Regions from separate parts of the Nonomuraea sp. NPDC050540 genome, predicted to be linked through region 1. Evidence: riboswitches for the same ligand, from Rfam matches in the RefSeq annotation. Region 1 holds a riboswitch; each other region holds the start of a gene.
What was found. A riboswitch is a leader RNA that binds a small molecule or an ion and turns the genes downstream of it on or off. The one in region 1 is predicted to bind cobalamin.

Region 1 (6,932 bases):
CTCACCACCCAGTACCTGGAGGAAGCCGACCAGCTCGCCGACCGCATCGCCATGCTCAACGGCGGCCGCATCGTCGCCGAAGGCAGCGCGGAGGAGCTCAAGCGGCTGGTACCCGGCGGGCACATCAGCCTGAAGTTCGCCGACTCGGCGAGCTACGAGCTCGCCCTGCGCGGCGTCGGCCCGATCTCCCGCAACGACGAGGCCCTCACCCTGCTCGTCCCCAGCAACGGCGGCACCGCCACCCTGCGCGGCCTGATCGACTGGCTCGACGGCAACGCCATCAAGGTGGAGGAACTGTCGGTGCACACCCCCGACCTCGACGACGTCTTCCTCGCCCTCACGGAGTCACGATGACACGCGCCCTGACCGACTCGGCGACCATGCTGCGCCGCCAGTTCCGGCACATCCTGCGCTACCCGGCGCTGACCCTGACCGCGGCCGGCATGCCGATCATCTTCCTGGTGCTGTTCGTGTACGTCTTCGGCGGCACCATGGGCGCCGGCATCGACGTCGGCACCGGCGACCCGCGCACCGCCTACGCCAACTACCTCGCGCCGGGCATCATTCTCATGACCGTCGTCGGCGCGGCCCAGGGCACCGCCATCTCGGTGGCCACCGACATGACCGGCGGCATCGTGGCCCGCTTCAAGACGATGGCCATCGCCCGCGTCTCCGTGCTCACCGGGCACGTACTCGGCAGCATCATCCAGACCATGCTCGCCGTCGTCGCGGTGGTCGCCGTCGCGCTGCTGGTGGGCTTCCGGCCCGGCGCGGGCGTGGGCGGCTGGCTCGGCGTCGCCGGCGTCCTGGTCATGATCAGCTTCGCGATCACCTGGCTGTCCACGGCGCTCGGCATGGTCACCGACGACATCGCCGCCGCCAGCAACCTGCCCATGCCGTTGATCATCCTGCCCTTCCTCGGCAGCGGCTTCGTCCCCACCGCTTCGATGCCGGACGCCCTGCGGTGGTTCGCCGAGAACCAGCCCTTCACCCCGATCATCGAGACCCTGCGCGGCCTGCTCACCGGCGCGCCGGTCGGCGACAGCCTCACCCGCTCGATCGCCTGGAGCGCCGTCATCGCCCTGCTCGGATACCTGTGGGCCAAGAAGCTGTACAACCGCGACCCCGGAAAGTGAGAACCGCCGGCCTGCACTTGCCCACGCCCGGATGACGGCGCCATCGACCCAGAAACAAGGAGACGCACCATGCATCAGTTCGCCTCGGAGCGGGGGCCGGCGTGACCGCCTCCGCCACCCTGGCGGCTCCCCTCAGCACGACCGCCCGATCCCTGGCGCCGGATCTGGCACGCGGCATCATGCTGCTGGGCATAGCCCTGGCCCACGCCCCGCAATTCCTGCTCGACTGGACACGCGGGTCCTCGGCCCTCAACACGATCGCCCACTTCTTCACCACCCTCGTCACCGACAACCAGGCCCGCGGGATGTTCGTCTTCCTGTTCGGCTACGGGCTCGGGCAACTGGCCCAGCGTCAGTACGCGCGCGGCAGCGAATGGCCGTCCGTGCGCGCGCTGCTACGCCGGCGCAGCCTGTGGCTGATCGTCATCGGGCTGGCACACGCGGTGGTCCTGGTGCCGTTCGACGTCATCGCGGTCTACGGCGTGACGATGCTCTTCCTCGCCTTCCTCGTACGCGCCCGCGACGCCGTCCTGTGGCGGCTGGGCCTGCTGACCCTGATCCCGGGGGGACTCTTCCTCACCTGGCAGAGCGTTCAGGTCTACACCACGGCCGCGGAGGGCTCGCCGTTCACCATCGCGAAGTACATGGAGCCGACCTTCGTCGATCACCTTCTCACCAACGCCATCGCGTGGCCGGGCAGAACCCTGGTGTCCATCCTCTTCGCGATCCCCGGCATGGCGTGGGGACTCCTGGCCGCCCGCAAGAAGATCCTCGACGAGCCGGGACAGCACATGGCTCTCCTGAAGCGGATCGCCCTGCTGTGCATCGGCGCCGCGGTCGTCGGACGGCTCCCGGCGGCGTTCCTGGCCGTCGGCACCTGGCCCGACGTGGCGACGCCCGTCGTATGGGTGACGTACGCCGCGCACAGCTTCACCGGCTACATCGGCGGCATCGGCGCGGCCGCGGCCATCGGGCTCGCCGCCGTCCGCATCGGCCACAACCACGGCCCCCTCACCACCGCCCTGGCCGCCCTCGGGCAGCGCTCGATGACGTTCTACCTCGCGCAGTCGGTGGTATGGGTGGCGCTCTTCTACCCGTTCACCCTGGGCCTGCGCGACGACCTCAGCTTCGCCGCCAGCCTCGCCGTCGCCGTCGTCATCTGGGCGGCCTCGATTCCCGCGGCGGCCTGGATGCACCGCAAGGGATACCGGGGCCCGTTCGAGGCGCTCGTGCGCCGCATGTCGTACCGCTAGTTCCGGACGGCCGTTTCCTCCCGCAGGCGCTCTGCGGAGCGCGGGGGATGCCCAGGATCACGATCCGGCGACCGCCGAGGGGCGTCACGTTCGAGACGTGCCGTCGCCATCCGCGACGCGCAGCCGTTCCCGGTAGGCGCGAACGGCCGGCCGCACCAGGCACCCGCAGCCCGTAGACCCCTGGTCCCCTCGGGGTGAGCGACGGAAGCTCCGGGGCATCGGACATGAAACCGAACAAACGCATGTCCCCGAGCGAGGTAGCGGTCCACACGTGACGGTCACATGGCCGTCACGGACGCCCGTGAAGATCGTGGCGGGGTCAGCAGGGTTCAGGCATGGCCGAGTCCTACGCGGACCACGGTGGCGGCGGTCTCCAGGGGCGCGGGCTGGCGTGGTGAGCAGGAGGCGGCCACCACGAGCCGGTCGGCGAGGCCCGAGATCGTGGCGCACGTCGCCGCGGCGCTGTCCACCGGCCCGGCGTGTGGCGACCGGCCGTCCACGACGGCGGCCACCACGGTCGTGCGGGGCAGGCCGCCCATCCGGGTGAGGGCGTCCAGGGCGCCGGGCGCGGTCACGAAGTCCAGGGCGATGCTCTCGACCCGCGACCTGCCCAGGACGGCCAGCGCGGGACCGGCCTCGCCCGAGCACAGGCACACCATCAGCCGGGGACGGTTGCTCAGCTCGCCCAGCCGCCGGTAGACGCGGGCCAGGCGGCGCAGGTCCGCAGGGTCGGCCGGTGCGGGCTCGTCCAGTTGGACCTCCTGCGCTCCGGCGGTGGCCAGCCGCTCCAGCAGTTCGGCGTACGGCTCCAGGAACGCCTCCAGCAGGCTGAGCGGATCGAAGCCCGGGCCGCCGGCGCTTCGGCCGCCGGTGCTTCGCAGGAAGGCGAGCGGGCCGGGTAGCACCGGGCGTACCTCGAAGCCGAGCCGCCTGACCGCCAGGTAGGCGGCGAGCGGCGCGCCGTGGTCGAGCCGGAAGCGGGTGGCTGGGGTGAGCGCCGACCCCTCCGCGACGCCGAAGGTCGCGGGGGAGCGGAAGGTGGGGTGGTGGAGCGGGAGGTCGGTCAGGCCGAGCGCCCGCCATCCTTCCCACAGGCCGGTGGTGGTCGCCGGGCGTCCGAGCACGGTGGTGCGCTGTCTCACGTCGGGTCCTTTTCCCTCGCGGAACCCCTGGGGGCCGCGCGCCGGGCGGCGCGCGGGCGGTGGCAGGTGTTCGGACTCGCGGGCGTCTCACACGTTCCTACTGGCCGTCGCTTCCCAGGCCGGAGCCCAGTGCTTGCGTGGACGGCGGTCGTTCCCGCTCACCGCTGCGGGGCAGTCCCGGATTCACACCGGGTTCCCTCTTGCGCCGATCCCTCAACGGGGCCGGGCCAGCCGCAGGAGGAAGCATATGCCCTGCGCGGGTCGCGCACGCGGCCATGCCTCGCCCGGCCTGGGCGTGACGCGGCGAGGTGTTCCCGGCATGGGGTCGCGTCATCTCACGCCGCGGCACCTCGGACCGCGGCATGTTCGGGCTGTGGCATCTCGGGCGTCGCGCCTCGGGCCGGGGGCGCTTCGGGGCTCGGGCATCCGATCTCGCGTGTGCCGGGAGATCGGATGCGTCGCGTGCATGGCCGTGGTGCCGTGCGGGTACCGGGCCTTGGTCTCCGATCGATGAGGCCCGCGTGCCGGGTCAGGGGCGGGGGATGGCGACGGCGTCGTACGTCGTGTCGGGGGTCGGCGGGGTGGTGAAGCGGGCGTTGGGCAGGTACAGGCGGGACCCGAACGCGGCCACCGTCGTCGGCACGTCGAACAGGACGCTGGTCACCCGCCGGACCACGCGGCCCTCGGTCCCCGCCGCGTTCAGCCGCAGGACCGCCACGGTGTTGATCCGGTTCTGCACCGCGTACAGGGTCCGGCCGCGCAGCAGCAGGCCGTCGCCCTGCGGCAGCGACTCGCCGTGCAGGTCGATCCGGGAGGTGGTACCGGTGCCGTCCACGCGGAACAGGCCGCCGGTGTTCGACTGCACGAGGATCAGGCCCCGGCCGTCGGGGGTGGCGGCGATGCCGTTGGCGTTGATGCCGGTGCCGTACACCAGATCGCCCGTGAGCGGGACCCGCACCACGTCGGCGGGCAGCCGTCCGCCGCGCAGCGGCAGCTTGTAGAGCACCGGGTTGGCGGAGTCGGTGAACCACGCGGCGTCGCGGGTGAGGATGACGTCGTTGACGAATCCGGCGGCGGTGGCCAGCCGGTAGGAGGCCAGGATCCGGCCGGTGCGGGTGTCGACGACGCGGGCGTCCCCGGCCGTGCCGCCCGCCACGAACAGGCGGCCGCGCTCGTCGATCTTCATCCCGACGGACGGGGTGCCGGGACCCTCGCTGATGATCGCGCCGCGCCCGGTACGCAGGTCGGCCCGGTAGATGGAGCCGTTCGCCAGCGAGCCGAAGTAGGCGAGCGGGCCGGAGCCGATGGCGATGCCCTCGGGCCGGAAGCCGTTGGGCAACGGGATCGACTCGGGTAACTCCCGGTCCGCGGCCGCCCCGGCGGGAGCGCCGGTGGCGGCGGCCAGGACGAGCGTGGTGACAATCGCGCAAAGGAGCCTGATGGTTCGCAGCATCTGATGCCCTCTTTCCAATCGTCTCGGGACCCACGCTAGATCGCCGGGCGCCGTGCGCAAGTGCCGCGAGGCCTCCGGCTAACGGGCGGGGCTCCCGCCGTACACGGCCGTCACCTTCACACCGAGCGCCGCGGGCAGCAGCGGCGCGGCCTCGGCGATGGCCGCACCGCCCGGGGCGAAGGCGGCGGCGTGCCTGAGCGCGATCCTGGCCGCCCGCCCCTGGACCTCGTAGGAGGCGTGCCCGAACGCGGCCGCCAGCGCGGGCGCCGGCTCGGCGGCATGCGGCAGCTCCCGTTCCAACCGGCGCAGGCCCTCCAGGGCGAGCCTGGCCGCAGGCCGGAACGTCAGCGCGCCGATCGTCTCGACGACCTCGCCTGCCGCGGCGGCGCCGCTGTACCCGATCTGGGCGAGCGCCAGCTCCGCGACCGCGCCGGGAGCGGCGGGCAGCAACCGCAGATAGTCGCGTACGCGCGCGGCGGCCTCCTGCGGCGTCGGGTCGAGCAGGTGGTGCAGCCGCACGAAGAAGCGCAGCCCGATCTCGTCCCCGCCACGCAGGAACCGGCGCAGGCACCCGTCGAGCAGTTCCGCCCGCGACACCCGGCCCTCGGCCGGCAGCCGCCGGAGCAAGGCCGGCCAGCGGGTGGGGACGGGTTCGCCACGCTCCTCACGCAGGACGCGGCCGGCGCCCTCGGCCTCGAAGATCTGCGGCAACAGTGAGCCGAGCAGCGGATCGTCGCCCGACGGCCGGGCTCGGAGCCAGGCGAGCACGAGGGGGTCGTGCTCGGGCGGCGGGGCGCCGCAGGCCCGCAGCAGCCCTAGCGCCAGAGGGGCGCCGGGGTCGTCGGCCGTGCGGATCTTCCGGGCCAGCCGGGCGGCCACCTCGGCCTGCCACGCGGCCGGCTGCGCGGCCAGCACCCGGATCACCTCCTCCGTCCCGGCGTGCCGGTCGGCGAACTCGCGCCGGGTCAGCCAGGCGACGGCCGCGGCGGGACCGGCCAGCACACCGGCCCCCGCGATCCGCAGCACCTTCCCGTGGCCGCCGACGCCATCTCCCGGCGCATCCCACTCTTCGCCCTCTTCGTCATGGTCCGTGCCCGCCCGGAGAACGGCGGCGTCGCGCAGCTCCGGCAGGCGCCGGGCGACCTCGGCGCGCCCGGCGTCGGACAGGGCGATCACGAAGTCGGCCAGGCCGCCGGCGTCGCGGCCGGTGACGAGATCACGCACCCGCGCCCAGGCCGTCATGGCGCCGCCTTCACGAAGGTGGGTGCCCACGTCATGCGTGGCACCCTGGAGATCGTCACCTCTCGGCGTCGAGAAGCTGGTCACCGTGTTCGATCGCCCAGCGGCCGAGGGCCCGCATCGGACCGTCGACCAGGCTCCGTCCCAGGCCGGTCAGGGCGTACTCGACCCGCGGCGGCGCTTCGGCGTGTGCCCGGCGGTCGATCAGCCCGTACGCGAGCAGGCGACGCAACGCGTCCGTCAGCACCTTGTCCCTGATGCCGCCGATGGCCAGGCGGAGGTCGCGCCGACGGCGCGGACCGGAGGCGAGAGCCGCCAGGACCACCGGATCCCACGTGTGGGCGAACAGATCGGTGGCCGCACGCACCCGGCAATCCGCCACGAACTCATCCCGATCCATGACCTGCCTCTCCGCCCAGCGTGATCGTTGCGCACCGTTCGGTGCGTAACGACTTTTCTACCGTTACGCCCAGACATTGTTCGACATGAGGGGAGTACGCGGATGCGCATTGGCATTCTGGGCACCGGAACGCTGGCGGCGGCGCTCGGCGAAGGCTGGACGCGCGCCGGGCACGAGCTGACCGTCGCGGGACGATCTCCGTCCAAGGCGCGTGAGCTCGCCGGCCGGCTGGGCGGGGGAGCACGGGCGCTCACGCCCCGCCAGGCCGTCGAGGATCGTGACGCCGTGCTGCTCGCGGTGTCCTGGCAG
Region 2 (6,932 bases), on a different contig from region 1:
CCGGCGTGGAGCCGCTGGCCCGCGTACCCGGCCTGCCCGACACCGCCTTCGAGCACGACGGGCAGCTCACCAAGCGCGAGGTCCGCGCGGTCACCCTGTCGCGGCTGGCCCCGCTGCCGGGCGAGCACCTCTGGGACGTCGGCGCCGGAGCGGGCAGCATCGCGATCGAATGGATGCGCTCCCATCCCTCCTGCACGGCCACCGCCGTGGAGAGCCACCCCGCCAGGGCCGCCGCCATCCGCAGGAACGCCGGCACCCTGGGCGTACCCGGCCTGGAGATCGTCGAGGCCCGCGCGCCCGAGGGGCTGTCCGGGCTGCCCGAGCCGGACGCGGTCTTCGTCGGCGGCGGGCTCACGGTGCCCGGGATGCTGGAGACGTGCTGGTCCGTACTGCGCCCCGGCGGACGGCTGGTGGCGAACGCGGTCACGCTGGAGTCGGAGGCCCTCGCCGTCCGCTGGCAGGCCGAGCGCGGCGGCGACCTGGTGCGGCTGTCGGTGCAGCGGGCCGGGCCCGTGGGCGGGTTCACCGCGTGGCGGCCGATGATGCCGGTGACCGTGTGGTCGGTCACGAAGCCTGACGAAGGGGATGCGTCGTGACCGTGTACTTCATCGGAGCCGGGCCGGGGGCGGCCGACCTGGTCACCGTTCGCGGGCTGCGGGTGCTGGAGCGGGCGCCGGTGTGCCTCTACGCCGGGTCGCTGGTGCCGCGGGAACTGCTGGAGTCCTGCCCGGCCGGGGCCCGGCTGGTGGACACCGCGAACCTGACGCTCGACCAGATCGTCGCCGAGTTCGAGACCGCGCACGCCGCCGGGCACGACGTGGCCAGGCTGCACTCGGGTGACCCGTCGGTGTTCAGCGCCGTGGCCGAGCAGATGCGGCGGCTGGACGCGATCGGCGTGCCGTACGAGGTGGTGCCGGGGGTGCCCGCGTTCGCCGCCGCGGCGGCGGCGCTGGGCAGGGAGCTGACCGTGCCGGGCGTCGGGCAGACCGTGGTGCTGTCCCGCGTGTCCGGGCGGGCCACGCCGATGCCGCCGGGCGAGGACCTGGCCACGCTGGGGGCGAGCGGCGCCACGATGGTGCTGCACCTGGCCGTGCAGCGCATCGACCAGGTGGTCGAGGAACTGCTGCCGTCCTACGGCGCCGGGTGCCCGGTGGCCGTGGTGGCGCGGGCCAGCAGGGACGACGAGCTGATCCTGCGCGGAACCCTGTCCGACATCGCCGCCCGGGTGCACGAGGCCGGGGTGAAGCGCACGGCGGTGATCGTGGTGGGCCGGGTGCTGTCGGCCTCGGAGTTCCCCGACAGCCACCTGTACAGCGCCGCCCGACCCCGCCCATGACCCCGCCCGTGACCCCGCCCACAGGCCCGCCCGCGGATCCGCCCGTGGACCCGCCCGTGGATCCGCCCGGAGGTCTTTCCGAGCGCCCGCCTGCGGGTCCGTCCATGGGTCCGCCTTCGCGTCCCGTCGCGGGCTCGCGCCGCGGCGGGGTGCTGATTCTCGGGGGTACGGCGGAGGCCAGGGCGCTGGCCGCCGAGCTGGTGCCCTCCGGCATGCGGGTGGTGTCGTCGCTGGCCGGGCGGGTCACGAATCCGCGGCTGCCGGTGGGCGAGGTGCGCGAGGGCGGGTTCGGCGGCCCCGACGGGCTGGCCCGGTGGATCGCGGCCGAAGGGGTCGAGAGGCTCGTGGACGCGACCCACCCGTTCGCCGAGCGGATGAGCGCCTCGGCCGCCGAGGCCGCCGCCCTGGCCGGGGTGCCGTTGCTGGTGCTGCGCCGTCCCGGCTGGCAGGAGGGGCCGGACGACCGGTGGCGCCGCGTGCCCTCCCTGCCCGCGGCGGCCGGCGAACTGGACCGGGAGTTCCCCGGCGGGCGGGTGTTCCTGACGACGGGACGGCGGAGCCTGCCGGTGTTCGCCGGGCTCACCTCGATGTGGTTCCTGGCCAGATCGGTGGATCCGCCCGAGCCGCCGGTGCCCGCGAACGCGCACGTGCTGCTGGACCGCGGGCCGTACACCGTGGAGGGTGAGCGCGCGCTCATCGGCGGGCACCGCCTCGACGTGCTGGTCACCAAGGACAGCGGCGGCTCCATGACGAGCGCGAAGCTGGTCGCGGCCCGGGAGGCGGGACTCCCGGTGATCATGGTGGATCGGCCGCCGCTGCCCGCGGGGGTGCGGCTGGTGGAGAGCGCGGGCGAGGCGGCGGCCTGGGTTCAGGCCGGGTAGCGGCGCGGGGTGTAGACGGCGCCGCTCTCGCTCACCCGGGTGGTCGAGGAGCCGATGATCAGCAGGCAGCGCATGTCCACGTCGGCCGGGTCGAGACCGGCCAGCGTGGTGACGGTGATCGACTCCCGCGGCCCGCCGACGTCGCGGCCGATCACCACCGGTGTGCCCGGCGCGCGGTGCTCAAGCAGCAGGTCACGCGCGGCGCCCACCTGCCAGGTACGGCTGCGCGAGGCCGGGTTGTACAACGCCAGCACCAGGTCGGCCCGCGCCGCGGCGCGCAGCCGCTCGGCCACCACCTCCCACGGCTTGAGCAGGTCAGACAGGGACAGTACGCAGTAGTCGTGCCCCAGCGGCGCCCCCACCCGCCCGGCCACGGCCTGCGCGGCGGTCAGCCCCGGCACCACCCGCACCGGCACGCCGGGGAAGTCGGACGCCGCCTCCAGCACCGCGCTGGCCATCGCGAACACGCCCGGATCGCCGGAGGAGACGACCGCCACCCGGGCGCCGTCGCGCGCCATCTCCAGCGCGTGCCTGGCCCGCTCGGCCTCGACCCGGTTGTCGGTGCGGTGGCGGCGCTGGCGCGGGTTCGGCTGGACGCGGTCCACGTAGGGGCCGTAGCCGACCAGGTCGGTGGCGGCGGCCAGCGCCTCCTGCGCCTCCGGCGTGAGCCACGGCCGCCCGGCGGGCCCGAGCCCGACCACGACGACCTCGCCCGGCCCCTGCCCCGCCGGCTTCTCGGGCACGAACGTGTGCTCGGCCGGGCTCGGCAGCAGCGCCAGCGAGAAGTACGGGACGCCCTCGGGATCCACGTCCTTCAGCGGCGCGACCCGCTGGGCGCCCATGGTGGCGCGTTCCACGTACCAGGCGTCGTCCAGCCGTCCGGCCTCGGCCAGCGCGTCGCGTACCTTCTCGAAGGTACGGCCCAGCTTCAGCACCGCCGCCGAGTCGGTGGCGCGCAGCTTCTCGGCCAGCACCTCGCCGGGCAGGGTGCCGGGCAGCACGGTCAGCGTCTCGTCCCGCTCGACCAGGGGACGGCCGAGCACCGCCGACGCCCCGCTGATCGAGGTGACGCCCGGCACCACCTCGGTCGGGTAGCGGTGGGCCAGGCGCTTGTGCATGTGCATGTAGGAGCCGTAGAAGAGCGGGTCGCCCTCGCTCAGCACCACGACCGTCCGCCCGGCGTCGAGGTGGGCGGCGAGCCTGGCGGCGCACTCGACGTAGAAGTCGTCCAGCGCGCCCTGGTAGCCGCCCGGGTGGTCGGTGGTCTCCGTGGTCAGCGGGTAGAGCAGCAACTCTTCGATCTGCCCTTCCCGCAGGTACGGCAGGGCGATCGAACGGGCGATGCTGCGTCCGTGCCGGGCGGCGTGGTAGGCGATGACGTCGGCCTCGCCGATCAGCCTGGCCGCCTTCACCGTGATCAGCTCCGGATCCCCAGGTCCGAGCCCCACCCCGAAAAGCCGCCCGGCGCCCGCCGCCCGCTCGCTGTCCGCCGCCGGCTCTCTGCCCGCCGCGCGCTCGTTGTGTTCCATCACTCCACCTCGCTGGCGATGGCGTTGACCGCCGCCGCCGTCATCGCGCTGCCGCCGCGCCTGCCGCGCACCACGAGGTGCTCAAGCCCGCTCTCGGCCAGCGCCTGCTTGGACTCGGCCGCGCCGATGAACCCCACGGGAATCCCCAGCACCGCCGCCGGTCTCGGCCCGCCCTCCGCGACGATCTCCAGCAGCCGGAACAGTGCCGTGGGCGCGTTGCCTATCGCCACGACGGAGCCGTCCAGCCGGTCGCGCCAGAACTCCAGCGCCGCCGCGCTGCGCGTGGTGCCGAGCTTCTCCGCCAGTTCGGCCACGCCGGGCGCGCCGAGCGTGCAGATCACCTCGTTGCCGGCGGGCAGCCTGCGCCTGGTCACGCCGGAGGCCACCATCATGGCGTCGCACAGGATCGGCGCCCCCGCCCCGAGCGCCGCGCGCGCGTCCCCGACCACGCGCGGCGACCAGCCGAGGTCGCCGACCAGGTCGGTCATCCCGCATGAGTGGATCATCCGCACCGCCACCTGGGCCACGTCGGCCGGGAGCCCGGACAGGTCCGTCTCGGCGCGGATGGTGGCGAACGAACGCCGGTAGATCTCGGCGCCGTCGCGTATGTAGTCGCTCACTTCTGCCTTTCTTGGTATCCGTCGCCGGTCGCGACCATCTCGACGACCCGGCCCTTGGGCAGGCCGCAGCGGCGCTCGCAGCCTGCCCAGTGCACGGGCAGTTCCGGGCGGCGCTCACGGGCGGCCACCCACTGGGCGGCGTCGTGCTGGACGTCGGCCAGGGACTTGGCGCAGCCGGGGCTGCCGGTGCACGCGCTCACCCCTGTCCAGGGGGAGTCCGGGTCGGTGACCAGGCCGGATCCGGTCAGGTCGGGTGCTTCGGCGAGGTCGAGGAGCACGACGGTACGCCAGGGCGTGAGCCGTACCGGGACATCGAGGTCGGCGAGCAGGCGCGCCTGGGCCGCGGTCAGGCGCCCGAGCGGGACCACGGCCTCCACCGCCACCCGCCCGTCCGGCAGCGCGACCACCCCGGCCCCGCGCGCCCGCACCGGGGAGGCCACCGCGGCGGCGGCGGCCTGGACGCGGGCGGCGCTGAGGCGGGCGGCGACGCGGGCGGGGCCGTCGGGGAGTTCGGCGACGCGCCAGGCGCCGCTGTCCGCGCGCTCGGCCAGGAAGGCTCGCGCGGCGGCCAGGAGGATGTCCACTCCGGCGCCGGGCGTCGAGAAGGGCGTACCGGCCAGCAGGATGCCGTCCTTGACCAGGGTGACGTCGGCGCCCAGCGAGGCGACGTCGCCGGTGCCGTCGTCCAGGGCGAACAGGAAGCGGCCGGGCAGGCCGGCCAAGGCGGGGTCGGCGCACAGGGCGTGGTCCAGCGCCTCCACGAGAGGGTGGGTGGCGAAGCCGGTCAGCCGCCCGCCGAGCGGCGAGGCGACGATGTTGCGCACCCGCTCGTGCGTCGGCGAGGGCAACAGGCCCACCGCGGCCATCCGGTCGGCGAAGACCGCCGGAGATTCCACCGCACGCACCTGGACGTTGGCGCGCGAGGTCAGCTCGATCCCGCTCGCGCCAAAGGCGGCCAGCTCACGCAGCTGAGCTGGGGTGATGGCACCGCCGGGCAGGCGGATCCTGGCCAGCGGGCCGTCCGCCGCGGCGTGCGTCTGTAGCGCTCCCGGACAGGCATCTGGGCGGAGACGTCCGGAAAAGTCGGCTATGGACACGATGAGGATGGTAACGCCAGTAGGCTCACCCTTAGGCGACGGCAATGGGAGGAAGCCGGTGAGAAACCGGCGCGGTCCCGCCACTGTGACCGGGAAGCGAACCCCACCACAGGCCACTGTCCAGCGATGGGCGGGAAGGCCGGGGTGAGCATGGATCCGGGAGCCAGGAGACTCCTGCCGTCGCGACACCTGCGAACGGGGCGAGGACCCCGAGGGAGGACTGCGGCGTGCCTGGCGTTCTGCTGCTCTCTACATCCGACACCGACCTGCTGAGCGCGCGCGCCAGCGGCGCTGACTACCGCCTGGGCAACCCCGCCAGGTTGCTCACCGACGACCTGCCCGCGCTCGTGGACGGCGTCGACCTGATCGTGGTCCGGCTGCTCGGCGGCCGCCGCGCGTGGGAGGAAGGCCTCGACGCGCTGCTCGCCGGCCCACGCCCGGTCGTCGTGCTCGGCGGCGAGCAGGCCCCCGACGCCGAGCTGATGGAACTGTCCACGGTGAGCGCGGGCGTCGTCGCCGAGGCGCACGCCTACCTCGCGCACGGCGGCCCCGCCAACCTCGCCGAGTTGCACGGCTTCCTGTCCGACACGGTCCTCCTGACCGGGTACGGCTTCGCCCCACCGGCCCCCATGCCCTCCTGGGGCCCGCTGGAGCGCGACTCCAAGGCCACCGAGGGCCCCGTGATCGGCGTCCTGTACTACCGGGCCCACCACGTGGCCGGCAACACCGCGTTCGTGGAGTCCCTGTGCCGGGCGATCGAGGAGTCGGGCGGCCGGCCGCTGCCGGTGTACTGCTCCTCGCTCAGAACGGCAGAACCGGCGCTCCTCGACGTCCTGCGCACCGCCGACGCCCTGGTCGTGACCGTCCTGGCGGCGGGCGGCTCCCGTCCGGCCACCGCGGGCGCGGGCGGCGACGACGAGGCGTGGGACGTCGGCGCGCTGGCCACCCTGGACGTCCCGATCCTGCAAGGACTCTGCCTGACCAGCGGCAAGAAGGAGTGGGAGGACAACGACGACGGCCTGTCCCCGCTCGACGCCGCCTCGCAGGTGGCCATCCCCGAGTTCGACGGCCGGATCATCACGGTGCCGTTCTCGTTCAAGGAGATCGACGAGGACGGCCTGACCGTCTACACGGCCGACCCCGAGCGAGCCCGCCGCGTGGCCGGGATCGCGGTGCGCCACGGCCTGCTCAGGCACACGCCGCCGGCCGAGCGGCGGCTCGTGGTCATGCTGTCGGCGTACCCGACCAAGCACTCCAGGGTCGGCAACGCGGTCGGCCTGGACACCCCCGCGAGCACGGTCGGGCTGCTGGCCAGGCTGGCCGAGGCCGGCTACGACCTCGGCGAAGGCTTCCCCGGGGTCGCCGAGCAGGACGGCGACGCGCTCATCCACGCGCTGATCGCCGCCGGCGGCCAGGACCAGGACTGGCTGACCGAGGAACACCTGGCGGGAAACCCGGTGCGCATCCCC
Region 3 (6,932 bases), on a different contig from region 1:
CCCTCGACCAGCACGAGGCGGTCGAGGATGACATCCGTGACGGCGTAGGAGGCGCCGACGATCAGCCAGGTGACGCAGGCGATCGTGATCAGCCCGAGCACCCGGTCGACGCTCTCGCCGATCGTCCGCTCCTGGGGCGTCCCGCCGAACATGGCGGGCACGAAGGCCACGTTGGCCGCGATGACCACGGCCGTGGCGTAGCCCGCCCACGTGCAGTGCTCGACGAGGTGCCTGGCCAGGCCCCACTTGGCGCCCGCCCTGGACAGCAGCCTGCGGGCCACCTCCACGACGATGATCGCCCCTGCCACCGAGAGGGCCAGGATCGCCCAGGTCGACACAGTCACTCCTCACCTGTCGCGAAAAATCACACTCCCCCTATGGTGCCGGAGATCTCAGAAGGACTCGTCGAAGGACACGTTGCCCTCGACCGCGACCTGGTAGGCCGACACCCTGCGCTCGAAGAAGTTGGCGAGCTCCTGCACGTCCTGGAGCTCCATGAACGCGAACGGGTTGGCGGTGCCGTACTTCTTCTTCAGGCCGAGCCTGGACAACCGCTGGTCGGCCACGTACTCCAGGTACTCGCGCATGTGCTCGACGTTCATGCCGCCGATGCCGTCGCCGCACAGGTCGCGGGCGAAGGCCAGTTCGGCCGTGACCGCCTCCTCGATCATCTGGGTGACCTGCTCGCCCAGTTCGTCGTCGAACAGGTCCGGCTCCTCGGCGCGCACGGTGTCCACCACGCTGAAGGCGAACTCCATGTGCATCGACTCGTCGCGGAAGACCCAGTTGGTGCCGGTGGCCAGGCCGCCGAACAGGCCGCGGGAGCGGAACCAGTACACGTAGGCGAAGGCGCCGTAGAAGAACAGGCCCTCGATGCACGCGGCGAAGCAGATCAGGTTGAGCAGGAAGGTGCGCCGGTCCTCCCGCGTCTCCAGCCGCTGCAGGCTGGACAGCGAGTCGATCCACCGGAAGCAGAACTCGGCCTTGTCGCGGATGGAGGGGATGTTGTCCACCGCGGCGAACGCCTTGACCCGCTCGTCCGGGTCGGGCAGGTAGGTGTCGAGCAGCGTCAGGTAGAACTGCACGTGCACCGCCTCCTCGAACAGCTGCCTCGACAGGTAGAGGCGCGCCTCAGGAGCGTTGACGTGCTGGTACAGGTTGAGTACCAGGTTGTTGGCCACGATGGAGTCGCCGGTGGCGAAGAAGGCGACCAGGCGGTTGATCAGGTGGCGTTCCTGCGGCGACATCTTGGCCAGGTCGGCCAGGTCGGAGTGCAGGTCCACCTCCTCGACCGTCCACGTGTTGCGGATGGCCGCCCGGTAGCGCTCGTAGAAGTCGGGGTAGCGCATCGGACGGAGCGTCAGGTCCATTCCGGGGTCTAGCAGCATTACTGACACGCCTCGCAGTACTCGGGGTTCTCCAGGGAGCAGGCGATCGCTTCCTGGACGGGGGTCGTCTGAACGGTGGTCTGCGCGATCCGGGTGGCCGGTCGTGAGCGCAGGTAGTAGGTGGTCTTGATGCCCTTCTTCCAGGCATAGGCGTACATCGAGGAGAGCTTGCCGATGGTGGGCGTCGCCATGAACAGGTTCAGCGACTGCGACTGGTCGATGTACGGCGTGCGCGCCGCGGCCAGGTCGATCAGCGCCTTCTGCGGCAGTTCCCACGCGGTGCGGTAGAGCACCTTCAGCTCATCCGGGATGCCGGGGATGTCCTGGACGGAGCCGTCGGCCCGCTTGATGGCGTCGCGCAGGTCCTGCGTCCACAGCCCGCGCTCCTGAAGGTCGCGCACCAGGTACCGGTTGACCTGCAGGAACTCGCCCGACAGCGTCTCGCGCTTGAACACGTTGGACACCTGCGGCTCGATGCACTCGTAGCACCCGGCGATGGAGGCGATCGTCGCCGTCGGCGCGATGGCGATCATGAGCGAGTTGCGCAGCCCGGTCTCGGCGATCCTGGCGCGCAGCGCGTCCCAGCGCTCGGAGGCGCCGACGCCGTAGTGGTCGGGGTGCAGCACGCCCTGGGCGGCGCGGGTGTCGTCGTAGGACGGGTGCCGGCCCCGCTCGACGGCCAGATCGGCGGAGGTGGCGTAGGCGGCGAGGGCGATCTCCTCGGCGATCCTGGTCGACAGCGCCAGCGCCTCCGGCGAGTCGAACGGCAGGCGCAGCGCGAAGAACACGTCGGCCAGGCCCATGACGCCGAGCCCGATCGGCCGCCACCGCTTGTTCGCCTTCTCGGCCTCGGGCGTCGGGTAGAAGCCCAGGTCGATGGTGCGGTCGAGGAAGCGCACCGCGGTGCGGACGGTGCCGGCCAGGCGCTCCCAGTCCAGGCCGGCGCCGGTGACGTGGGCGGCCAGGTTGACCGAGCCGAGGTTGCAGACCGCGGTCTCGCCGTCGCTGGTCACCTCCAGGATCTCGGTGCACAGGTTGGACAGGTGGATGACGTTCTCCGGCCTGGCCGTCTGGTTGGAGACGCGGTTGGCGGCGTCCTTGAAGGTCATCCAGCCGTTGCCGGTCTGGGCGAGCGTGCGCATCATCCGGCCGTACAGGGTGCGGGCCGGCATCTGCCGCGTGTACAGGCCCTGCGCCTCGGCGGCGCGGTAGGCGGTGTCGAAGGCGTCGCCGTACAGGTCGGTGAGGTGCGGGACCGTCTTGGGGTCGAACAGCGACCACACGCCGTCGGACTCCACGCGGCGCATGAACTCGTCCGGCACCCAGTTGGCGAGGTTCAGGTTGTGGGTACGGCGGGCGTCCTCGCCGGTGTTCTCCCGCAGCTCCAGGAACTCCTCGATGTCGGCGTGCCAGGTCTCCAGGTAGACGCAGGCCGCGCCCTTGCGCCGGCCGCCCTGGTTGACGGCGGCCACGGAGGAGTCGAGCGTGCGCAGCCACGGCACGATGCCGTTGGAGTGCCCGTTCGTGCCCTTGATGAGCGATCCGCGCGAGCGGACCCGGGTCCAGGAGATGCCGATGCCGCCGGCGTACTTGGACAGGCGGGCGACCTGCCCGTACCGGTCGTAGATGGACTCCAGCTCGTCCCGGGGCGAGTCCAGCAGGAAGCACGACGACAGCTGCGGCCGGCGCGCGCCGGAGTTGAACAAGGTCGGAGAAGACGGCAGATAGGACAACGTCGACATCAAGGCGTACAGCTCGGCGGCCTCGCCGACCGTCTGGGACAGGCCGCAGGAGACGCGGAGCATGAAGTGCTGCGGGCGCTCCAGCACCTTGCGGGTCTCGGGGTGGCGCAGCAGGTAGCGGTCGTAGACGGTGCGCAGGCCGAAGTACTCGAACCGCTCGTCGGCGTCGGCGTCGATGAGGGCGTCCAGCTCTTCACGATTTTCCCGGACGAAACCGGCGAGCGCGTCCTGGATGAGCCCGGCCGCGTGCGTGGCGGCGACGGAGTCCGAGAACGAGCGGACACCGTGGCCCGCCGCCTCGTCGGCGATCTCCTCGGCCAGCAACCGTGCGGCGACCCGGGAGTTGGCCGGGTCTGCGATCACGCGCGCCGCCGCCTCCTCGATGGCCAGCCGCCGATCCATCTCAACGATCTGCGTCACGTGCAACACTCCTCGCGAGCGAGCTTTCCCCCTGCGAGGGCACGCGAGAGCGCACACGGCAAGTACGGAGATCCCCCGGCCGCGCAGCCCCCGGGCCCTCCCTCGAGGCCCAATGGACAGGACAACCGCTGGCAGGTCTTCGGGCTCGCGGGCGTCTCAACGCGTGAGTCCTACTGGCCGTCGCTTCCCGGACCAGGGTCCAGTGCTGATGACGGCGGTCGTTCCCGCTTACCGCTGCGGGGCAGCCCTGGAATCGCACCAGGTTCCCTTTTGCTCCGCCTCCGGGGAGGCGAACCAGCGACAGTGCAGGATCCTACATCTAGTGGCCGATCCCGCAACTATCCCCGGTATGTTGTGCTCGGCGTGTCGAGCATGCCGAGTTCACGGAGTACTCTGCGGGTACGGGCGGACTCGGTGGCCAGCCATGTGGAGAAGTCGTCGCCGCTGAGCGGGATGGCCTCCCAGCCCCCGTTACGGCAGGCCTCGTGCCACGGCGCCGACCGGGTCGCCTCCTCCATCATGCGCACCGCGGCGCCCCGCCGTTCGCCGTCCATCGCCGCGGGCCCGACCACCGCGCACCAGTCGGCGAAGTCGACGCGAACCCCGCACTCCAGGAGCGTGGGGGCGTCGACGCCGGGGACCCGGGCGGCCGAGGAGACGGCCAGCGGCCTGATCCGGCCGGAGTCGAGCCGGGCCCGCCAGTCGCGCAGCCGCCCGGTGGCCGCCGCGACCTTGCCGCCCTGCATGGCCGCCGCCACCTCCTGGGCGCCCGGGTAGCCGGTGTAGTCGATCTTCCTGACGTCCACGCCGAGCCCCTGCGCCACCAGGCCGAACAGCAGGTGATCGGGCTCGCCCAGGGGCCCGCCGGCCAGGTAGGTGCGCTCCGGCTGGGCCAGCAGGTGGGCGGCGAAGGCGTCGAAGTCCTTCAGCCGTGAGTTGGCCGGCACCACCAGCACCTCGACGTTGCCGGTGAGCCTGGCCAGCGGCGTGGTGGCGATGTGCATGGGGCGCTGGTCGTTCAGCTCGGCGGCGGCCAGCGCGGGCAGGCCGGTGACGGTGACGGTGGTCGTGCCGCCCGTGCCGGTGGCGGGGTAGCCGGTCCTGCGCAGGGTGCGGTAGAGCGCCTGTGCGACCGCGGCCCATCGCTCACCGCCGGGGACGACGCCGACGGGGCCGAGGCCGTTCGCGCCGCCACCCGCGCCGGCGCATCCGGAGACACAGGCGGCCAGGCCGAGCCCGAGTGCGAAGAACTGCCGACGCCGCATGATGCCCCTCCCCGAACCCCGATAGACCTCCCATTACATGAGGTTATTGACAGATCACACGGTGTTACACATCGGGGGGCACTCTTCACGTTTCATCGGCCGGCAGCGCGAACAACCTGATGTAGAGCGGGCGGGCGTCCGGGGGCGCGTCGTCGGCCTGGTGACTGTACTTGGACAGCAGCGCGATGTACTCCTCGAAGAAGGCGTCGAACCCCTCCTTGGTCATCCGGCCGAACCCCCGTGAGGCCTTGGCCCAGTCGGGATCGCGCCGGTAGGCGGCCCCGAAGCGGTCCATCAGCGCGCGGTCCTCGGCCATGCCGATGCGGTAGAACTCCTCCAGCACCGCGCGGCTCTCCGGCGCCACGTCGCGGAAGTTCGGCGTGCGGATGTCGCGCGGCATGTCGGCCTTGCGCCACCAGCGCTCGCGGCCGGCCGAACGTTCGGGAATCTCCTCGATGAAGCCGTACTTCTCCAGCTGGCGCAGGTGGTAGCTGGTCGTGCCGGTCTTGGCGCCGAGCAGCTCGCCCAGCGTGGTGGAGGTGGCGGGGCCGTGCACGTTGAGGTGCGACAGCATGCGCCGGCGCATCGGATGGGCCAGGGCCTTCAGACGCTCGTGATCGTCGAGATACAGCGGCGCCCCATCCTCATCCCTCATGAGGAGAGAGCTTAGTCCTGCCGGATGATTTCTGCAGACATGTCTTTGCCGACAGATCTCTGCAGAGTAGCGTCGGCAGCATGAAGAGGTTAGTGATCATGTTGTTCGCGCTCGTCTGCGCGTTCGTTCCGGCCGTTCCCGCGCTGGCCGCCGACGGGCTGACCGTCACCGAGGTCTCCTTCCGCGGCAGCGGCGGGCTCCAGATGCACGGCAGCGTGCTGGTCCCCTCCGGCGCGCGCGGGCCGCTGCCCGGCCTGGTGCTCGTGCACGGATCAGGCGGCGGCACCCCGCGTACGAAGCTGATGACCGAGGCCGAGGCCTTCGCCCGCCAGGGCCTGGCCGTGCTGGTCTACGACAAGCGCTCCGAGGGCTACTCGATGACCGTCCGCGACTACGGCCAACTGGCCGGCGACGCGCTCGGCGCGCACGCGGCCCTGCGCGCCTTCGCGGGGGTCGATCGGGGCAACGTCGGCATCTGGGGCCTGAGCGAGGGTGGCTGGGTCGCCCCGCTGGCCGCCACCCGCTCCAAGGACGTCGCCTTCGTGGTGATCGTCGGCGGCAACGCCATGCAGCCGCTGCGCCAGCAGACCTGGGCGGTCGCCGCCGGGCTGCGCAACGCCGGCGTCAGCGGCCCGGTGCCCGACCGCGGTGTACCCGCCGTCTACCGGCTGCTGGCCGGGGCGGGGCAGTTCCCGATGCCCTGGCACGACGCGCAGGCCGTGCTCGCCCGGGTCACCCAGCCCGTGCTCGGCATCTGGGGCGCCCACGACCTGCTCACCCCGCCGCGGGAGACCCCGGGGCTGCTGGCCGAGGGCCTCGCGCACGAGAACTACACGCTGCGCTACTTCGCCGGCGCCGACCACGCCGCCCACCTCACGCCCGACCGCGGCGTCACCCGCTCCCCCGAGCTCGCGCCCGGCTACGCCGAGGCCGTCGGGACCTGGGTGAAGCGCGTCGCCGCCGGGCGGCTGCCGACCGCGGAGAGCGTGGGCGAGCTGCCCGGCCAGGCGTCGATGACCGTCGCGGTCCCGCCGCCGGCCTGGTGGGAGTCGGCCGCGGTGCAGGTGGGGGCGCTCCTGCTGTTCCTCGTGGCCTTCCTGGGCTACCCGGTGTGGGCGCTGGTCAGGCGGGTGCGGGGCCGTACCCCGGCGGAAGCGGGGGCGCGCTGGCCGCGGACGGTGGCGATCGCCGCGCCCGTGGCGGCCTTCGGCGCGCTGGCCTACCTGTTCTACTCGGTCATGACGGGCGGCAAGCTGGGCTCGCCCGGCCCGCTGGTGGCCGGCCGCCCGCTCGTCTGGCTGGTCCTGCAGGCCCTCGCGGTGCTCGCGCTGGTCGCGGCCGTGCTCACGGTGCCCGCCGCGCGCCGGGCCCGCGGTTCCGAGCGGGTACGGCTGGCCGTCCTGCTGACCGGCGCCGCCGCCTTCCTGCCCTGGGCGCTCTACTGGGGACTGCTGACGCCGTG
Region 4 (6,932 bases), on a different contig from region 1:
GGGGTCGCCTTCCGGGTAGTCGACCGCGAGCATCTGGAAGACGAAGGCGGTGATGCCGAGGGCGCCGAAGCCGTAGATGGAGGCGCGGGTGGGGTTGATCTTCATCGCAGCACGTCGGGGGTGAACGGCTCGGCCAGCGCTCTGGCCTGATCACCGGCGTCGCGGGCGGCCGCGGCGGCGGCCTGGAGGACGGCGGCGGCCAGCTCGTCGGAGCCGAGCCGCATGGCGCGGGGGTCGATGGTGAGCCCGGCCAGGGCGCCGGTCATGGTGGCCTCGGCGACGACCCGGCCCTCGGCGGCCTCACCCCGGCCGCGTACCTGCTCGATCTCTTGCTGGAGTCCCTGGAGTCGGGCGATCTCCCCGTAGAACTCGGCGAACATCCGGTCCAGCTCGTCTGTCATTCGGCCCAACGTAGATCGTGACACCGGTATTGGCAACTGAACTAGTAGGTAAAGCGTCTCACCTCACATTCAACAGAATCCGCCCTTCGTGCGTCTGGGATGTGATGGACAGAAGAAGGGTGAGGCCAGGGTGGACGACTTCGCGGCGTTCGTCGCCGAGCGCGCCGACGCGCTCCTGCGTTACGGGTACGTGCTCAGCGGCAACCCGCACGACGCGGCCGACCTGACCCAGGAGGCGCTGATCAGGCTGCACCGGGCCTGGCCGCGGGTGCGTGGCAAACGCGACCCGGAGAGCTACGTGCGGGTGACCATGGCCAGGCTGCACATCAGCACCTGGCGGTTACGGCGGCGCGAACGGCTCGGCTGGGACCTGCCGGAGACCTCGCACGAGGACGTTCTGCCCTCGGAGTCCGAGCAGGGGCTCTGGCAGGCGCTCGAAGGGCTGCCCAAGAAGCAGCGCGCCGTGCTCGTCCTGCGCTACTACGAGCAGCTGACCGACGCGGAGATCGCCGGGGTGCTCGGCATCTCCCAGGGGACGGTCCGCAGCCACGCCTCGCTCGGGCTGAGCAGGCTCCGCTCGGCGATCGACCGCCCCTCCGCCACGAACGGGAGCGCCCGATGACTCTGGAAGACGAGCTGCGCACCACCCTCGGACACGCCGCCGAGCGCGCGCCACACGCCCCCCAGGGCCTGCCCGCGCACATCGCCGGCCGGTCCAGGCGACGCAGGATCCGCGCGAACGCGCTGATGGCGGCGGTCGCGGTCGCGGTGATCGCCGGAGGGGCCGCGGTGGCGCTGCGCGGCGAACCTCCGCGGCAGCCGATCCCCGCGATCCGTCCCACCTCCACCCCGGCCCGGATCACCGAGGCCGAGCCGGTGGAGAAGGTGTGGCCGGCGGCCGTCACGAAGATCCCCGGCAAGCTGCGCGGCGGCGCGAAGATCCGCCCGCTGAAGCTGATCGGCGACCGGTCCGTGCTGTTCGAGACGTGGGAGAGCCACGAGAAGGCCAACGCGATCTACGCCTACGACCTGGAGGCGCGGACGAGCCGGAAGATCACCAATATCCGTACGCCGAAGGGTGTCTTCGCCAGCAACTGGACGATCGGCACGGACCGGGTCTTCTGGAGCACGATCGAGGACGGCGGCACCGGCCTGTGGTCGGTCCCGCTCGAAGGCGGGAGCACGGAGCGCCTGGCCACCGTGCCGGGACGGGTCGACACGATGGCGGTGGCCGGTGACCGGCTGGCGTTCTCCGTGATGGACGGCGGCGGCGTCTCCACCCTCCCCCTCGGGGGCGGGAAGGTGGAGGCGGTGCGGGGGGCCGAGCGGCACCACATCCTGAGCTGGCCATGGGCGGGGACGCCGAGCGATTACACGCCCAACGGCGAGACCAGCTACGAGGAGATCGTCAACGCCGAGACGGGCGAGACGAACAGGGCGGTGGTGCGCGCGGGCGAGACCTGGGTGCGGTGCGGCGTGCTCACCTGCGTCGGCGCCAGGCCGGACCGGACCGCTTTCATGCGCCTGCGCGACGGCACCCAGGAGCGGGACCTGCCCGAGATCCCTATGCCCGGAATCGCCGCGGACCGGTTCATGACGGTGCGGTTCGACTCGGCCGGCCGCGGTCAGGCGCTGCTCGACCTGGCCACGGGCCGCTCGGGAGACCTCGGCATCCGGCCCGGCGACGATGGCGGGATGCAGGTGGTTCACCCGGGCGTCGGCGACGGCCGGCTCGTGCACTATCCGCTCAAGGGCGAAAACGTGATCATCGACCTCTCGAAGATCACGTGACTGTTGACGAGAACCGGAGGAAAGGATACGTTCCGGTAGATTTCACGGCTGTCAGGGGAAATCCGGTGAGATGCCGGTGCGGACGCGCCACTGTATCCGGGACGTAGATCCCGGGAGCCAGGTCACCTCACGGCCGTGACCTCACCTGTTGGGACGCGTCATCCCTGAGGAGGCCTTGATGAGTGGTGGGACCACTTCGACGTCCGTGCCCTTTCCCCGTTTGCGGCCCTGGCTGCTGAGCGTGCCGTTGTTCCTGTTGATCGCGTACCTGGTCCTGATGGACAACGGCGCGGTCTCACAGACCGGCACCCTGCTCCACGAGCTGATGCACGACGGGCGCCACCTGCTCGGCGTGCCCTGCCACTAGAGGCCGGGCACGATGGTGCGCACCCTTGTGGTCAGAGGCCTGCTCCTGGGCCTGCTGGCCGGACTGTTCGCGGGCGCCTTCGCCTTCCTGGCGGGGGAGCCCCACGTCGACAGCGCTATCGCTTTGGAAGAGGCCGCGGCGGCGGCAGCGCCCGCCGCGCCCGCCGACGATCATCACGGTGAGGAGGCCGAGGTCAGCAGGCCGGTGCAGAAAGCCGGGCTGTTCCTCGCGACGGGCCTCTACGGTCTCGCCGTCGGCGGCATCTTCGGCCTGGTCGTGGCCGGGCTGCGCGGACGGGTCGGGCCCAGGTCGGACCCCGCCCTCGCGTTCGCCGCCGCGGGCACGGCCTATCTGGCGATCGTCCTGCTGCCCTTCCTGAAATATCCCGCCAACCCGCCCGCCGTCGGCGACCCCCACACGATCGGCAGCCGGACCCTGCTCTACGTGGTCATGGTGCTGGTGGGCCTGGCCGCCGTGGCCATCGCGGTCGCCAGTGGGCGCCGGGTCACCGGTGGTCCGTGGGCGCGCTGGAGCGTCACCGTCGTGACCTTCCTCGTGCCGGTGGTCGCCGCGCTGGCGCTGCTGCCGCGGGTCGACGAGGTGCCCGCGGGCTTTCCGGCCACGTTGCTGTGGGAGTTCCGGCTCGCGTCGCTGGGGACACAGCTGGTGTTCTGGGCGGCGTTCGGGGCGCTGTTCGCCTGGGCGGGCGAGCGCGCCGCCCGCCGGACCACCGCCGCCGTCCCAGCCGCCGCACCGAGCTGAGCGGAGTGCTTTTCGTACGGCATGCCAGCACACCAGGCATGCGCACAGCCTGCTTCCCGGCGCCGGAGCAGGCCGATCGCGCCAGCCTGGCGAAGGCCGCCCTTCTGGCCGGGACCGCCGACCTGGCCAGGACGGCGTCATACGCGGGACCCGGCATCCGGCCCGAGCTCCGCGAGCCCGGCGAACTCCGCGAGCCCGGCGTGCCCGGCGACGCGGAGCCCGGTGGGCTTGGGGAGATACTGACGGCCGGGCAGGCGGGGGCGGCGTTCGTCGCGCCGTCGGTGGCCGCGTTGCAGACCGCCTCGGCCATGGGGCTCGCGCCCATCGTGGTCGACGCGCTGGCCGAGGCGGATCACGGCCGGTGGGGCGGCCTGCCGTACACGCGGGTCGCCCAGGAGGAGCCGGACGCGCTCGCGAGCTGGCTCGCCGACCCCGGCGCGGCACCCCACGGCGGCGAGAGCCTCGACCGGATGACGGCGCGCGTCACGGGGTGGCTCGACGAGACGCGGGCCAGGTTCGACGGCCGGCGCGGGCGGCCGTTCCTGGTCATCTGCGACTCGGGAGTCATCCGCGCCGCGCTCGGCCACGCGCTCGGCCTGCCCCCGCTGCACGCCGCCCGTTTCGACCTCGCGCCACTGTCCACCACCGAGCTGGCCGTCACCCGCGGCGGCTGGCGGGTCGCCCACGTCAACCGGGACGCCCTCGAACACCGGAAGGTCACCTCTTGATCGCCACCTACCCGTTCAGCGCGGTCGTCGGGCTCGACGACCTGAAGCTGGCGCTGGTGCTCAACGCCGTCTCGCCCCGGGTGGGCGGCGTGCTCGTCCGCGGGGAGAAGGGCACCGCCAAGTCGACGATCGTCCGCGCGCTGGCCGCCCAGCTGCCGTCGGTGGACGTGGTGGCCGGTTGCCGGTTCGCCTGCGACCCGGCCGCGCCGGACCCGGACTGCCCCGACGGGCCGCACGACCCCGGCGAACACCGCCACCGGCGGCCGGCCTCCCTGGTCGAACTGCCGGTCGGCGCCTCCGAGGACCGGCTCGTCGGCTCGCTCGACGTCGAACGCGCGCTGACCGAAGGCGTGAAGGCGTTCGAGCCGGGACTGCTGGCGGGCGCGCACCGCGGCGTGCTCTACGTCGACGAGGTCAACCTCCTGCACGACCACCTCGTGGACCTCCTGCTCGACGCCGCCGCGCTCGGCACCTGCTATGTCGAGCGCGAAGGCGTGTCGGTACGGCACGCCGCCCGCTTCCTCCTGGTCGGCACCATGAACCCGGAGGAAGGCGAGCTGCGCCCCCAGCTCCTCGACCGGTTCGGACTGACCGTCGAGGTGAAGGCGTCGCGGGACCCGGACGAGCGGGCCGAGGTGGTACGGCGGCGCATGGCCTACGACGCTTCACCCGAGGAGTTCGTGGCGCGGTGGACCGCCCAGGAGTCCGCGCTCGGCGAGCGGATCCTGCGGGCCAGGGCGCTGCTGCGCGGCGGGGTCGCGCTGCCCGACACGCGGCTGCTGCAGATCGCGGCGGTGTGCGCGGGCTTCGAGGTGGACGGCCTGCGCGCCGACCTGGTCACGGCGAACGCGGCCATGGCGCACGCGGCCTGGCAGGGGCGGGACCGGGTGACGGAGGAGGACGTGCGGGTGGCGGCCCGGCTGTCCCTGCCGCACCGGCGGCGCCGGGACCCGTTCGACGCGCCGGGGCTGGACGAGGACCTGCTGGAGGAACTCCTGGACCGCCACCGGGGCGACGACGACCCTGACGGCGGCGGCACCCCTGACACCCCACCGGACGGCCCCGGCTCCCAGCCCGACCAGGGCGAGGCGGGACCCACGCCGGATCCCGGGCCCAACTCCCAGCTCGACCGGGGGGAAACCGGGCACAACTCCCAGCTTGACCAGGGCGAGGCGGGACCCACGCCGGATCCCGGGCCCAACTCCCAGCTCGACCAAAGAGGGGCGGCGGACCAGGAGGAAGGCGGGGACGACTCCTTGGGCGGTGTCACGGCGGTGGCCGGGGTGGGGGCGCCGTATCGGGTGCCGGTGATGAAGGTTCCCGGGCTCGGGGCCGGTGCTTCTGGGCGGAGGTCGCGGGCGCGTACGCCGCGTGGCAGGGCGACCGGGGCGCGGGTGCCGCACGGCAAGGTGAAGGATCTGCACCTGCCGGCGACTCTGCTGGCGGCGGCGCCGTACCAGAAGGAGCGGGGTCGGACCGGAGCCGGGCTGCTGCTGCGCGGCGGCGATCTGCGCGAGGTCGTGCGGGAGGGCAGGGAGAGCAACCTCGTGCTGTTCGTGGTCGACGCGAGCGGCTCGATGGCCGCGCGCAGGCGGATGACCGCGGTGAAGACGGCGGTGCTCAGCCTGCTGCTCGACGCCTACCAGCGCAGGGACAAGGTGGGGCTGGTGACGTTCCGGGGGAGGGGCGCGGAGGTGGCGTTGCCGCCGACGTCGTCGGTGGAGGCGGGGGCGGCGCGGCTGCGGTCGCTGCCGACCGGCGGGCGTACGCCGCTGGCCGAGGGGCTGGCCAGGGCGGCGGAGGTGCTGCGGGTGGAGCGGATGCGCGATCCCGACCGGCGTCCGCTGGTCGTGGTGGTGACCGACGGGCGGGCGACCGCGGGCGGTGACGTGGACGCGGCAGCCGGGCTGCTCAGGGGCGTGGCGTGCGTGGTCGTCGACTGCGAGAGCGGCCCGGTCCGGCTGGGCCTCGCCGTACGGCTGGCGGCCAGGCTGGCCGCCGAGGTGGTCACGCTGGACGACCTGGGAACCGTGGTCCGCGAGCACAGGAAGGCGAGCTGAGATGCCGCAGGGCAAGCCGAGCGTCGTGCCGGAGGACGGGCTGACCACGCGCCAGCGGCGTACCCGGCCGTTGCTGATGGTGCACACGGGTCCGGGTAAGGGCAAGTCCACGGCGGCGTTCGGGATGGCGCTGCGGGCGTGGAACCAGGGCTGGCCGATCGGGGTGTTCCAGTTCGTGAAGTCGGCGAAGTGGCGCATCGGCGAGGAGCGGGCGCTGCTGGTGCTGGGAGAGTCGGGCGAGGGCGGCTCGGTGAGCTGGCACAAGATGGGCGAGGGCTGGTCGTGGATCCAGCGTCCCGGCACCGAGGAGGACCACGCGGCCGACGCCCGCGAGGGCTGGGAGCAGATCAAGCGCGACCTGGCCGCCGAGACCTACCGTTTCTACGTGCTGGACGAGTTCACGTACCCGCTGAAGTGGGGCTGGCTGGATCTGGACGACGTGCTCGCCACGCTGGCGGGGCGGCCGGGCAACCAGCACGTGGTGATCACCGGCAGGGACGCGCCGGAGCGGCTGCTGGAGGTGTCCGACCTGGTCACGGAGATGGGCAAGGTACGCCACCCCATGGACGCCGGGCAGAAGGGGCAGAAAGGCATCGAGTGGTGATCCCGCGGCTGGTCGTCGCGGCGCCGTCGTCGGGCAGCGGGAAGACGACGGTGGCCACGGGGCTCATGGCGGCGCTGCGGGCGCGCGGGCTCCGGGTCTCGCCGCACAAGGTCGGCCCCGACTACATCGACCCCGGCTACCACGCCCTGGCCACCGGCCGCCCCGGGCGCAACCTCGACCCGTGGCTCGCCGGGGAGGAGCGGGTGGCGCCGCTGTTCC

Region 2: linked by a shared signal. The riboswitch ahead of cobN (cobaltochelatase subunit CobN) and the one ahead of ACIBI5_RS46910 (hypothetical protein) in region 1 are both predicted to bind cobalamin.
Region 3: linked by a shared signal. The riboswitch ahead of ACIBI5_RS05445 (ribonucleoside-diphosphate reductase subunit alpha) and the one ahead of ACIBI5_RS46910 (hypothetical protein) in region 1 are both predicted to bind cobalamin.
Region 4: linked by a shared signal. The riboswitch ahead of ACIBI5_RS32990 (CbtB-domain containing protein) and the one ahead of ACIBI5_RS46910 (hypothetical protein) in region 1 are both predicted to bind cobalamin.

Annotation. Positions count from the first base shown of each region.
Region 1 is NZ_JBITHA010000022.1:92,736-99,667, forward strand. It holds gene ACIBI5_RS46895 (ATP-binding cassette domain-containing protein) at 1-354, shown strand, start outside; gene ACIBI5_RS46900 (ABC transporter permease) at 351-1,136, shown strand; gene ACIBI5_RS46905 (DUF418 domain-containing protein) at 1,238-2,389, shown strand; gene ACIBI5_RS46910 (hypothetical protein) at 2,719-3,531, opposite strand; cobalamin riboswitch at 3,575-3,778, opposite strand; gene ACIBI5_RS46915 (SMP-30/gluconolactonase/LRE family protein) at 4,061-4,984, opposite strand; gene ACIBI5_RS46920 (hypothetical protein) at 5,063-6,226, opposite strand; gene ACIBI5_RS46925 (winged helix-turn-helix transcriptional regulator) at 6,282-6,623, opposite strand; gene ACIBI5_RS46930 (NADPH-dependent F420 reductase) at 6,726-6,932, shown strand, end outside.
Region 2 is NZ_JBITHA010000011.1:60,330-67,261, forward strand. It holds gene cbiE (precorrin-6y C5,15-methyltransferase (decarboxylating) subunit CbiE) at 1-596, shown strand, start outside; gene cobM (precorrin-4 C(11)-methyltransferase) at 593-1,336, shown strand; gene ACIBI5_RS32940 (cobalt-precorrin-6A reductase) at 1,441-2,217, shown strand; gene ACIBI5_RS32945 (precorrin-2 C(20)-methyltransferase) at 2,205-3,746, opposite strand; gene ACIBI5_RS32950 (precorrin-8X methylmutase) at 3,746-4,366, opposite strand; gene ACIBI5_RS32955 (precorrin-3B synthase) at 4,363-5,463, opposite strand; cobalamin riboswitch at 5,455-5,660, shown strand; gene cobN (cobaltochelatase subunit CobN) at 5,691-6,932, shown strand, end outside.
Region 3 is NZ_JBITHA010000001.1:1,200,614-1,207,545, reverse strand. It holds gene ACIBI5_RS05455 (mechanosensitive ion channel family protein) at 1-338, opposite strand, end outside; gene ACIBI5_RS05450 (ribonucleotide-diphosphate reductase subunit beta) at 393-1,388, opposite strand; gene ACIBI5_RS05445 (ribonucleoside-diphosphate reductase subunit alpha) at 1,388-3,550, opposite strand; cobalamin riboswitch at 3,663-3,864, opposite strand; gene ACIBI5_RS05440 (Bug family tripartite tricarboxylate transporter substrate binding protein) at 3,889-4,815, opposite strand; gene ACIBI5_RS05435 (ArsR/SmtB family transcription factor) at 4,901-5,470, opposite strand; gene ACIBI5_RS05430 (alpha/beta hydrolase) at 5,551-6,932, shown strand, end outside.
Region 4 is NZ_JBITHA010000011.1:70,653-77,584, reverse strand. It holds gene ACIBI5_RS33010 (hypothetical protein) at 1-105, opposite strand, end outside; gene ACIBI5_RS33005 (YbaB/EbfC family nucleoid-associated protein) at 102-401, opposite strand; gene ACIBI5_RS33000 (SigE family RNA polymerase sigma factor) at 532-1,023, shown strand; gene ACIBI5_RS32995 (hypothetical protein) at 1,020-2,192, shown strand; adenosylcobalamin (AdoCbl) riboswitch at 2,222-2,369, shown strand; gene ACIBI5_RS32990 (CbtB-domain containing protein) at 2,398-2,559, shown strand; gene ACIBI5_RS32985 (CbtA family protein) at 2,572-3,321, shown strand; gene ACIBI5_RS32980 (histidine phosphatase family protein) at 3,360-4,049, shown strand; gene ACIBI5_RS32975 (magnesium chelatase subunit D family protein) at 4,046-6,109, shown strand; gene cobO (cob(I)yrinic acid a,c-diamide adenosyltransferase) at 6,111-6,713, shown strand; gene ACIBI5_RS32965 (cobyrinate a,c-diamide synthase) at 6,710-6,932, shown strand, end outside.